Regions from separate parts of the Peribacillus sp. NPDC006672 genome, predicted to be linked through region 1. Evidence: riboswitches for the same ligand, from Rfam matches in the RefSeq annotation. Region 1 holds a riboswitch; each other region holds the start of a gene.
The links. Region 1 has a riboswitch for cobalamin ahead of ACQKKK_RS13390 ((2Fe-2S) ferredoxin domain-containing protein). Riboswitches for the same ligand answer to the same signal wherever they lie in the genome.
Positions count from the first base shown of each region.

Region 2: another riboswitch for cobalamin. It lies ahead of ACQKKK_RS05995 (ABC transporter substrate-binding protein); the one in region 1 lies ahead of ACQKKK_RS13390 ((2Fe-2S) ferredoxin domain-containing protein).
Region 3: another riboswitch for cobalamin. It lies ahead of ACQKKK_RS05510 (ribonucleoside-diphosphate reductase subunit alpha); the one in region 1 lies ahead of ACQKKK_RS13390 ((2Fe-2S) ferredoxin domain-containing protein).
Region 4: another riboswitch for cobalamin. It lies ahead of ACQKKK_RS23515 (FecCD family ABC transporter permease); the one in region 1 lies ahead of ACQKKK_RS13390 ((2Fe-2S) ferredoxin domain-containing protein).

Region 1 covers NZ_JBNNOR010000007.1:139,536-142,684, reverse strand. The annotation lists gene ACQKKK_RS13395 (energy-coupling factor ABC transporter permease) at 1-549, opposite strand, end outside; cobalamin riboswitch at 726-922, opposite strand; cobalamin riboswitch at 1,126-1,315, shown strand; gene ACQKKK_RS13390 ((2Fe-2S) ferredoxin domain-containing protein) at 1,467-1,835, shown strand; gene cobJ (precorrin-3B C(17)-methyltransferase) at 1,850-3,149, shown strand, end outside.
Region 2 covers NZ_JBNNOR010000003.1:20,696-23,844, reverse strand. The annotation lists gene ACQKKK_RS06000 (FecCD family ABC transporter permease) at 1-599, opposite strand, end outside; gene ACQKKK_RS05995 (ABC transporter substrate-binding protein) at 562-1,533, opposite strand; cobalamin riboswitch at 1,692-1,867, opposite strand; gene ACQKKK_RS05990 (polysaccharide deacetylase family protein) at 1,954-2,847, opposite strand; tRNA gene ACQKKK_RS05985 (tRNA-Arg) at 3,045-3,118, shown strand.
Region 3 covers NZ_JBNNOR010000002.1:433,621-436,769, forward strand. The annotation lists gene ACQKKK_RS05505 (manganese-dependent inorganic pyrophosphatase) at 1-618, opposite strand, end outside; cobalamin riboswitch at 912-1,091, shown strand; gene ACQKKK_RS05510 (ribonucleoside-diphosphate reductase subunit alpha) at 1,230-3,149, shown strand, end outside.
Region 4 covers NZ_JBNNOR010000022.1:47,113-50,261, reverse strand. The annotation lists gene ACQKKK_RS23525 (sigma-70 family RNA polymerase sigma factor) at 1-376, opposite strand, end outside; gene ACQKKK_RS23520 (GNAT family N-acetyltransferase) at 691-1,203, shown strand; cobalamin riboswitch at 1,312-1,499, shown strand; gene ACQKKK_RS23515 (FecCD family ABC transporter permease) at 1,691-2,770, shown strand; gene ACQKKK_RS23510 (heme ABC transporter ATP-binding protein) at 2,767-3,149, shown strand, end outside.

The DNA of each region.
Region 1 (3,149 bases):
TTGAACGGAAGTTACCACATAGGTTCCTAAATCTCCAAAAGCAGCTGCCAAGAAAACGGCAAGAGAAAAAGACCACCCCAATTTAGTTGCGCCCTTGAAGACAAAGTAAGCAATGAACGGTCCGCATACAGCCATGGAAAATGCATTGGCACCTAATGTCGTCAATCCTCCGTGAGCCAGTAATACAGCTTGAAATAACAGAACGATGGAACCCACGACACTCATGGCCAATGGTCCGAATAATATGGAACCCAAACCAACTCCTGTAGGGTGTGAAGAACTTCCCGTAACGGAAGGAATCTTCAGGGCCGATAATATGAATACAAATGCTCCAGATAGGCCGAGTATCATTTTTGTTTCCGGGTTTTCCTTTACTTTGGACCTGATGGACCGGTAACCCAAGATTAAAAATGGAAGGGTAATGGCCCACCAGAATATGGCCCATTCAATCGGTAAAAATCCCTCCATAATATGCATGGCCATAACTCGTTTTGGTACAAGAAGCAGTAAAACGACAAAATAAAGAATTTTCCAATTGGCTTTTTTCATTCTTTCTCCTTTCAGCACTTTTAATTTTTTTGAACAAGGCTTTTGAAGAAAAGCGGCGCACAACATAAAAAGCACTTCTCTAAAAAGAAAGAAGTGCGTAATGAACAGGAATTCCTCAGCATAAACCAACCACGGGCTATTCTGCCTGATCCGCACACCCATCCTCGTAGGTTGAAACAGTTTCACGCTTCATGGCAGGTCTCCTGGCTTTGGTTCATCATCCCATTACATCCTTCCCATCTCATTTGACAGTGGATTAACCTTAAGGCAATAGGACTTCCCTTTACAGTGGCGGGACCGCTCCGGATTTTCACCGGCTTCCCTTTTAAGCTGAATTTCCGAGAAATTCAACACCATAAAACTTATGTAATTATTTTGAAAAATCTCGTTTAGTTTATCATAAAGAAATAAATCCAGCTACACTCTCTTTTTTTTTGGGGGGACTAATAACGCAGAGAAGCGAGGCGTGGAGCTGGATTTACCCTATTAAACTTTTCTAAACAGTCGGAATAAACTTTGAATTTTGCTAAAGTTGTTATATGATAGATAAAGTTAGCTAGAAATGTATAATAAAACCAAATATTTCATTTTAAAAGTGCTCTTGTGTGAATTATCAAGAGATAATAGGGAAATCGGTGAAAATCCGATGCAGCCCCCGCTACTGTAAACGCTGATGAAATTGTCGATGACCACTGGCTTAATGCCGGGAAGGGACAAAGTAAAATGAAGCGTAAGCCAGGAAACCTGCTTTTGAAATTGTATGATACTTTTCGGAGGGAAAGGTAGAAGGACTATGACGATTTTGGGAGATTCAGCATATTTGCTGAGGGCTCCTCATTCATATAGTTTTTTTAAAACCTTAACTCTTATGTTAAGGTTTTTTATTTTGCCTTTTCCCTGAACTCAGGAGGAAGAAGATGACTACTTGGAACTTGAAGGGTACAAATACGCATCTGTTGATTTGCAATGGCAGCAGTTGCATGAAAAAAGGCGGGGAAGAAGTAACCCAAGCGATTCGCGATGAAATTACTTCAAAGGGAATGGATATGAAAATCCATACAACCAGGACACGCTGTAACGGAAGATGTAAGGACGCCTGCGTTGTGATTGCGTATCCCCAAGGGAAATGGTTTCGGGTGGATACCCCTGATTACGGTCGGAAGATTGTAAATAATATTGATGATGGGGAGTTTGTGCCCCAGATGATCTACCAATTCAGTGATGGGGAAATGACCCCTAATCCAGATTTTCCTGCTCATACGGGTATTTCAAAGAACAAATCGTAAAAGGAGATGTCTTAATGAGTACTAACGGTAAATTATTCGTCGTCGGCTTTGGGCCAGGGAATTTTGAACACATTACCAAACGCGCTGTCGAAGCCCTTCAAGAAAGTGACTACATCATTGGTTATAAAACCTATGTTGAACTCATTCAGGGACTGCTTACAGATCAAACGATTATTAGTACGGGAATGACTGAAGAGGTATCACGTGCTCAGGAAGCAGTGAAACAAGCGGAGCTGGGAAAGAAAGTGGCTGTAATTTCCAGTGGTGATGCCGGAGTTTACGGGATGGCAGGGTTGGTTTATGAAGTATTGATTGAAAAGGGGTGGAAAGAAGATACTGGAGTGGGCATTGAAGTCATCCCTGGTATTTCTGCAATCAACTCTTGTGCGTCTTTACTTGGGGCACCTGTCATGCACGATTCGTGTACCATCAGCCTCAGTGATCATTTAACGCCTTGGGAACTTATTGCTAAAAGGGTTGAAGCAGCTGCGATGGCAGACTTTGTCATTGCACTTTATAACCCGCGTAGCGGCAGGCGGACTAGGCAAATTGTTGAAACACAGAACATTCTCCTTCGCTACCGTTCGCCCGATACACCTGTAGGGTTGGTGAAAAGTGCATATCGCGATAGGCAGGATATTATCATAACCAATTTGAAAGATATGTTGAATCACGATATTGGAATGTTGACCACCGTCATTATTGGTAACTCATCCACCTTTTTATATGATGATAAAATCATCACACCAAGAGGCTATCAGAGGAAATATACTTTGAATTCGGAAAAGCAACCATTGAAGCCGCATCAACGTCTGCAAAAAGAAGCGGAACCGTGGGCATTAGATCAAGAAACGGCATCTATGCAGGAAGCGTACACCGAGTCGACTGGCGGAGTTGGATTGCTTACAAAAGCCCCAGAAAAAAAGCGCACTTCTTTTGAAGTGGCAATGGAAGCACTCATAAAAGTTAAGGGTCAAACAGTCCAGCAATCAATTACGCCAGCTGTTCAGCAAAAAATTGAGTCGGTATTCGAGCTTGCCGTTAGCCCAGGTGTGGCGAACAAGCAATTTACTCCCAAACAAATGATGACACTTGCAGAAGTTGTTGGAGAGAAAGGAACGATGGAATACACGCCAAATCATAAAATCGTTTTAAAGATTCCTACAACAGATCCAGAGGTTATTACTGGAAAATTGCAATCAGCAAACTTTTTATTATCACCAATTGGGGATGTACTGACATTAAAAGCCTGTGATTTCTGTGATGGTGAAAAAGCGGAATCCATTCCTTATGCGGATGAAATTCACCGGGTGC
Region 2 (3,149 bases), on a different contig from region 1:
CAGCCGATGATTTGTCTTAATTCATCACCCGTCAGCGCAATCATCAATGAAATGAAGGCACTTAAAAACGAGCTGAAAATGATTCCCGTTAAAATGATCGTTTCCACTTTCATCGATCGATCCATTTTTTTTGCAAAAGTCAGTACGCAGAGCATCGTGAGCACTGAGCATAAGATGCTCAATGCCGGAAGAGTATATAAACCGATGAATGGCAGTGATATATTCAAGAATATTGTCAATACAGCGCCGACCGATGCTCCAGATGAAATACCTAATGTGTAAGGATCAGCGAGCGGGTTCCGGAGCAGTCCCTGAAAAGCCGCACCCGCAATCGCAAGTGATGACCCAACCAAACCCGCAAGCAACACACGCGGCAAGCGGATGTTCATCACGATATTCGTAAGCATCACATCAGAATCAGCAGAAACCGGTAAATGAAAAATCTCCTTGCCGATTATTTGTATAAGTACGGGAATCGGTACTGGCACCGAACCAAAGGAAATGCCTATCGTCATTGCAATTAACAAAAATAACAACGCAATTAAATAAGCAAACGTCCATTTAGTTGTCAAATAGGTTCGGATAGACTGATTTGGCAAGTTCCTCTACTCCCTCTATTAAGCGTGGACCGGAACGGGTCACCAAGTCAGAATGGACATCAAAGACTTGGCCATTCTTAACGGCATTTACATCTTGCCATCCTTTTCGGCCCGTCACTTCACTAACTGGATCTTTCGTATAATAACCATACGTTGTAATGATGACATCAGGATTTGCAGCAATGATCGACTCTTCATCAATTTTTGCCCAACCGTCCAATTCAGCAGCAGCATTATCCGCTGAAATAATATGAAGCATCTCATTCATGAAAGTATTTTTTCCAGGTGTGAATATTTCCGGTGATGGCGAAACCTCAACAAAAACGGTCTTCCTATCCGCTTCCTTAACGGATTTGGCTTTTTCCTGAATATCCTTGAGCTTCATTTTCATATCCGTAACGATTTCTTTTGCCTTATCATGTTCTCCCGTTGCCTGCCCAATCATATCAATAGACTCATAGACTTGGTCAAAGCTTTGTGCATCATTGACTACAAGGACATCTATTCCAGCATCCTTAAGCTGCTTTAAACCCTCATTCGAATTATGGGCACTTGATGCATGGGCAAGAACAAGGTCGGGCTTCAATGAGACAATCAGCTCCGTGTTCATTTCCATTCCGCCAACTTTTTCGATTTTTTTCGTTTCTTCCGGATAATTATCATTGTCGGAAACACCAACGACCTTTTTACCCAAACCAAGTGCAAAGACCACTTCCGTATTACTTGGTATCAACGACACGATTTTCTTCGGTTTTTGTTCTATCGTAACTTTTCCCCCAGTTGCATCTTTAATCGTAATCGGGAAAGCTTTGTGTTGAGCATGATTCGTTTGCTGCTTTTCTTTTCCTTCATCAGTAGCGTCACTGCAGCCAACCATCATGCCTGCAGTAAGCAACATCAACAATATCAGACCAAAAATCTTTTTCATTTTCATTCCCCACAATCTTTTCATTTAATTTCTTCCCACCTAATAATCTCGGAAGATGCCCCCAAAACAAAAAGCACCTCCCGTTAAACGGAAGATGCTTGTATGGCAACAATATAATTACGGACTCTTAGGGTCTGCCACACACCTTCCCATCCGCGTAGGTTACAGGTGTACGAATCTTGGCAGGTCTCCTGGCTCATGGTCATCGTCAACGGCACCTTCCCATATCCCAATACAGTGGTACATAGCCGTCAGCTCCCATATACAGTGGCGGGACCGCGCTGGCATTTCACCAGCTTCCCTTTTAAGTCATTAAGACACCAAATCGTTCATATGTATATAATTTTCACTGCCTTCATTATACACCATGTAAGAATCGATTATTATATGATTTTTCTGAACAAGTTCGAAATGCACCGTCCATCTTCAATGATTTGAAGCATTTTCTATCAGCGACGCGAACCCACCGACTGATAATCCGGGTGAAATCCGAACTCGATGCAGGGCATACATCCCTTGGTCCCTTGAAGCTCCTCCAGGTTCAGTAGTGACGGCCATCTTATAGCCAGCCTCTTCTGAAAGCCTGAGACTCTCTTCATTATAACGACCAACTGGATAGGAAAGCACTGTCGTTTCCTGTTGGAGGATACGATCGAACAGATCCTTTGACTGGACCATTTCCGCTTCTTGCTGCTCTGCCGTCATGCGGTTCAGCTCCAAATGGTTAATCGTATGACTTTCGATTGAAATCCCATTCCCTCTCATCTCAACCATTTGCTTTTCAGTCAGGTGATGACCTTTATCGATGGACTTCCCGATCATGAAGACAGTCGCTTTCATATCATATTCTTTTAGTATAGGGAAAGCGTCCGTGTAGTTATCTGTATAGCCATCATCAAAAGTAAGCCAGACACACTTCTCACTTGGCATCCGATTTTCGGTTAAAACGAGGAATGCTTCTTCAGGGGATAATGTATAGTAACCATTTTCCCGAAGCCAAGCCATTTGCAATCGGAATTCCTCTTTTGGTACCCGAAGATTATTGCCTTCAGAAATGCTATGATACATCAATATTGGAAGCTGTACCGCGGACTCAGCTATTATCCAGTTTCTCGTATCGATTCGTTCAGGATATAATTCTTCCTCCGAATCCTGCCCAGTGTCATTCTCCGCTGCTGCAGCCACTTCAATGTTATCTTCCGTGATCGGCGCAGCCGTCTTTGTGCCTATACCCTCTAAAATCCCTTGTGAGCATGCTGGTAAAATTAAAATCCCCAGCAGCGTCACCATCCATAAAACTTTATTATTCCCCACTATCATTCTCCTAATTTTTTCTAGCATAATAGTACCAGAAAACCAGGAAATAATAAAGTATTCCATTTAATGAAAGGTAAGGAAACACAAGCGCTGGGTTCCCCCTATACGGCTAGATGATTTTTTTTATAATAATTATTGCTATTAACTTGAAAAGTTTGCCTATAAGAAATATAATAAATAAGTCGTCGACTTTTTTATATGTCCCAGTAGCTCAGCAGGATAGAGCGACAGCCTCCTAAGCTGTAGGTCGTAGGTTCGATTCCTATCTGGGACGCTAAAGTTTATAAACCCTGTTATAGTGCGGT
Region 3 (3,149 bases), on a different contig from region 1:
TTCTTTTGCATCAAGAGTGATTAACTGGGCAATCGTCTTGTCGCTCAAGTCAGCTCCCGCCTTCAACATTTCCAAGCCATATGTTTCAGCGTTGACTCCTGCAATATCAGCCAGTTCCATAGCTGCTGCAACGTCTTGATCTGTGCATGTCGGGGATTTGAACAATAAAGAATCGGAAATGATGGCAGATAGCATAAGTCCGGCGATTGCTTTAGGGACTTCAATGCCGTTTTCTTTATAGATTTTATTTAAAATGGTTGCCGTACAGCCAACTGGTTCCGCACGGTAATATAAAGGATCGCTTGTTTCAAAGTTAGCGATACGGTGATGGTCGATAACTTCCAGCACACGGACTTGGTCAATATCTTCTGCACTTTGCTGGCGTTCGTTGTGGTCGACCAGGATTACGCCATCCGCTTCCCCTGCCACTTTTTCCACAAGGCGGGGAGCTTCGAATTTGAATTGGTCCAACGCATATTGAGTTTCACCATTCACTTCACCCAGACGAACTGGTTCAGCGTTGATTCCTAGCTGCTTTTTAAGATCTGCATAAGCGATTGCTGAACAGATTGTGTCTGTATCCGGGTTTTTATGTCCAAAAACTAATACTTTTTCCAAGATTTTATCTCCTTTTTCATAAATATTTTTCCGCGAATCCCCTTATCGCAATAAGGGAGAGTCACCATTACTATACACTTTATTTTAACACAAAATCCCGTAAATTCAGTGCTCGAATTACCCATTCCCCAATAAAATCTTTCATTCTCTATCCCTCTACATTCACTTTGTCAATAGATAAGGGTTGGTTTTTTTCAAATATATTAGTTGAATTATCATCGTATATGGCTTACGATAATATAAGCAGAAATACTAGATATTGATTACATAAACAACAATAATAACTATATATAGAATATTTTATAATCCAAGGTGCCAGTGATGGCTGAAAAGGGAATCCGGTGTAAACCCGGAACTGTCCCCGCAACTGTAAATGTGACGAAATGAGAAACCACTGTATAGCTCTCTATATGGGAAGGACTCAAAGTAGGATGATCATGAGTCAGGAGACCTGCCTTGATTTTTTCACGTTTCTTATTCTTCGGGGATTGAGATGATGAAACGATAGTATAATGGCTATTTTTTCATGGTTCTTTTATTCTATCGTTTGATCCGCTCAATCCATTGGGCGGTTTTTTTATTTTAACGGAAGTTTACAAGGAGGATTATTAATGACTCAAACATATAACTCTACCATAAGCGAAAATGACACCGAAACGAATTCAATCCAGCTTGAGATGTTATCAAAGGAATTCGAAGGCCGTCTCGATATGGAAAAGTTCAAAAAGCGTTTTATAAAATGGCTTGATCGCAAAAGTGACACAACCGATGAACAGGCATCAAAAAAACTGATTCAGCTCGCTCTTGAAAGTGTGGATATAGATGCTCCCGATTGGACGTTTGTTGCTGCAGCAGAACTATTGAATACGATGTATAGGGATGCACAGGCCAATCGGGGTTATGAAGGCATGAGTTATGGCCCGTTCTATGAACTGATCACGGAACTCTCCCAACTTTCAGAAGGCCAGCGTTATCCCATTTATAAATCAGAACTGCTAGCTTCTTATACGAAAGCGGAAATTGAGGAATTGGGTTCGGTGATCGACCCGGAAAAGGATAAATTATTTTCTTACATAGGCATCTACTTATTAAACGATCGCTACCTAGCCCGCCCCAAAAAAGACAAGGTCTACGAACTGCCTCAAGAGCGCTTCATGATCATCGCGATGGAAATCATGCGAATGGAAAAAACGGAGCATCGCCTTCAACTTATAAAAGAAGCTTACTGGGCTATGTCCAACCTTTATATGACTGTTGCGACGCCTACTCTATCCAATGCAGGTAAAACGCATGGACAGTTAAGCTCTTGTTTTATCGACGCAATTGAAGATTCCATTGACGGCATCTATCTATCTAACTACGATGCCGCAAAAGTATCAAAATTCGGCGGCGGTGTAGGTCTTTACGTTGGTAAGATTCGTTCGCTTGGTTCTGATATCCGAGGTTTCTCTGGAAACAGTTCCGGCACTACTCCCTGGATCCGACTATTCAACCAGACAGCTGTCAGTGTCGATCAATTGGGGCAACGTAAAGGTGCCATCGCGATTTACTTGGATGCCTGGCATAAAGATATCATGAGCTTCCTTGATTTGAAGACGCAAAACGGGGATGACAGATTAAAAGCCCATGATATTTTTACAGGTGTATGTATTCCTGATTTGTTCATGGAGGCTGTACGCGACAGAAAAGAATGGTATCTTTTCGATCCGCATACCGTCAAGCAAACCCTTGGATTCTCACTTGAAGATCTTTATGACGAGAAGAAAGGCGAAGGAAGCTTCAGGAATCATTATGCACTTGCTGTCGAGGCCGCAGAAAATGGTACACTTCCAAACTATAGCTTTGAAAAAATCAATGCGATGGACATCATGAAAAGCATCATGATTTCTCAATTAGAAGAAGGCGTACCATATATGTTCTATCGCGATGAAGTGAACCGGAAGAATCCTAATAAACATAAAGGCATGATTTATTGTTCTAACCTTTGTACGGAGATTGCTCAAAACTTAAGCCCTTCGACGATCACGGATGAATATGAAACAGAAGATGGAGATGTCGTTGTGGTCCGTAAAAGCGGCGATTTCGTTGTCTGCAACCTATCATCCATTAACTTGCCCCGTGCGGTGAGCAGCGATGTTTTGGAGAGGTTAATTCCCATTCAGATCCGGATGCTGGATAACGTCATTGATGTGAATAATCTTCCGGTCAAGCAAGCATCCATCTCGAACAAACGTTACCGGGCAATTGGTTTAGGAACGTTTGGATGGCATCATTTACTTGCCACTCAGAATATTTATTGGGAATCGGATGAGGCTGTTCACTATGCCGATGCTTTATACGAAAAGATCGCTTACTTAACAATCAAAGCATCCAACGAGTTGGCCAAGGAAAAAGGATCCTACCCATATTTCGAAGGATCAGATTGGCATACAGGGGAATATTTCGAACTTCGTGACTATACAGATCAAAAATGGATGGATTTAAAAGCAAATGTGCAGGAACACGGTACCCGTAATGGATATTTAATGGCT
Region 4 (3,149 bases), on a different contig from region 1:
GAAGCAGTTCTTTTCTGTCTTCCAATATAATTAGTTCATCTTCTACAGATTTTTCTGAATCTACTTCTGTGTAACCTGACGTAAGCTCCATTTTCTTCATGGCTTTTCTGTAGTAATCAATCGCTTTAAACTTAGCGATCGCACAAATCCATTTTCTGAAATCTGTTTTATCCCCATGGAACTTTTTCGAATTGTTCCAGATTGAGAGAAAAATATCATTGATGCATTCTTCAATAATTCCGTCGTTCTTAAGGGGGGAGAGAATTTTATATGTGACCCCCTTGATTAATGGCAAATAGGTATCAACTATAAATTCCAATGCATCCTCTTTTTGGCGTTGCAGCCGCTCGATAAAATTTCTTTCGGTAGACTTCATGATCATGATTCCCCTTATTTTTTTGTAAAAGCTTTTACACCTTATACAACGTATGTAAAAAGATTTATTCTCAACTATTTGTGGAGTGGGTATGATGGGTTCATAGCATTTGGAATGATATGGTATTGAGAGTAGCACGATTTATCAGTTTGTTACAGTGTTATCCAAATGAAAGGTATGCTGACAGCAGTGAAAGATCAAAAAAATATTCTTTATCCATTTATCAGGAAGGATAAGCCCTTGGTTTTATTGAATGATAGGTATGGAAGATATCAGCTCTTATATGCTTAGCGTTTTTGGAAAGGGATGAAGGAATGATGGATATATACATTGATAGGCTTAATGAACAGGATGCACAAGAGTTATTTAAATTTGAGTGCAATAACAGAACATTTTTTGAACAAACGGTCCCAGGCCGGGGAGATGATTATTATAGCTTTGGAACGTTTGAAGTCAGGCATAAGGAATTATTAAAAGAACAAGAAGATGCAATATCTTCTTTTTATCTGATTAAGGATGGTTCAGGCACTATCGTCGGCAGGATTAATCTTGTGGATATCGACCCCATTAATGGTACGGCCCATGTCGGTTATAGAATTGGGGAGAAGTATACGCAAAGGGGAATAGCGAATAAAGCGTTAAAGCTTTTGGTTAATCTTGCGCCGGAATTGAATGTGACTCAAATACATGCCAAAACGACAAGCGACAATTTGGCCTCTCAAAAGGTTTTAGTGAAAAACGGTTTTGAACGGACTTCGATTAATGAGAAAATTAGTGCGGATACCGATCAAAAGCTAACATTCTACCATTATAGTAAGAACCTATAAATCCATATTCCTCTATTAATAGACGGCATTCCCATTTTTTAATTGAGAAAAGATGGGGAGTATACTATACTAACGTTGTATTAATGTTTGGGAAATTTTGCGAGGAATTCATATATTTGCCGCTGGGTGCCTTTGTGTGAACAAAGGGTAACAGGGAATCGGGTGTAAATCCCGAGTGGTCGCGCCACTGTAACCAAGGAGTTTTCTTTCAGGATGTCACTTGACAGTCAGTCAGGGAAGACGAAAGGAAATGTTGATCTGGAAGCCAGGAGACCTACCTAGTAGGCATCACCAATTTTTCCTTCGCTGAGAGGAGAGGTGTTCGAGAGAGAAAAGACGGACTTAGGTCCTTCCGTATTTTTTTTGCTTATACTCGTAACTCGATTCTTTGTTAAAAGGATGGGGTTTTTTTGTGTTGTTTTTTTGAAGGAGGAGTTCATCATTGGGAGAGTCATTGATTAGAAGCTCATTGAAAGAGAGCGGGGATGTGCTTGAAGAACCTCATTTTGAGAGAAAAGCCAAACGCAGGTTTCGTTTCCTGCTATTTTTCTTGCTGTGCATCCTTTTATTATCCGTTACATTCGCTGTTACCCTTGGGCCAGTTAAGATGTCAGCAATAACAGTGTGGAAGATTGCCTTAGGGCATCTGCCTTTTCTCGGTGATTCTTTGGAGGTGAATTGGAGTATCGCACAAGAGCGGATCATTTGGGATATCCGTCTGCCCCGTGTATTGCTCGGTGCGGTGGTAGGTGCAGGATTATCCGTAGTGGGTGTCGTCATCCAGGCATTGGTGCGCAATTCACTTGCAGATCCGTATATTCTGGGCATTTCATCTGGTTCCTCTGTTGCTGCAACCCTTGTCATTCTCTTTGGGGCGCTGCCTATATTCGGACAATATGCGTTATCATTCGGTGCCTTCCTGGGGGCCATGGCTGCGATGCTTTCCGTTTATTTATTGGCTCAAGTGGGAGGGAGAATCCAAACGACAAGGCTATTATTGGCAGGTGTAGCCATTTCGATGATCATGTCGGCTGTCACTAATTTCATTGTCACACTTGCACCAAGAGATTCAGGCATCCGTGAGGCGATGTTTTGGATGATGGGCAGTTTAGCAGGTGCAAAATGGGAATACATACCGATTCCAGCAGTTGTGGTGCTTGTGGTTTCCTTGTTCCTTATCGTACAATCCCGCTCCCTCAATATCTTATTGATGGGCGAAGAAGTCGCCGCGACGCTTGGAGTCAATATGGAAGCCTTCCGTAAAGTTCTGATCATCATTACGTCCCTTGTTACGGGGACCGTTGTGGCTGTAAGCGGTTCGATTGGGTTCATCGGTTTGGTCGTACCGCATTTATCCCGGCTATTGGTCGGGACAGACCATAAACGAGTTCTTTCATGCAGCATATTGATTGGCATGATCCTCGTCATTTGGTCAGATGTATGTGCCCGGCTAGTCCTGGCACCTCAAGAACTTCCGATTGGCGTTGTCACCGCACTGTGCGGAGGGCCATTCTTCATTTGGCTTTTGCGGCGAAGTTCATATTCATTTGGAGGTGGGGGCAAGTGAAATTAGCAATTGAAGAAGTGTCTTATTCAATTCTGGACACTCCTATCATTGAGGATATATCTCTACATATAAAAACTGGGCAGTTCGTCGGGCTGATCGGTCCGAATGGGAGCGGGAAATCCACTCTATTAAAAAATGTTTCCCGGATTGTGGAGCCGCATACGGGATCTGTTCATCTGGACGGTCGTGACCTTTACCGGCTTTCACCGAAACAAACAGCCCGGGAAATGGCGGTTGTCAGTCAAGAAACATCCCTGACCTTCGACTTTAGTGTACAAGAGATGGTTTGGATGGGACGGCATCCTCATAAGCGGTTATTTCAGGGAGATACTTCGACAGATAGACGAATCGTCAATCACGCTTTATCTCGTGTCGAAAT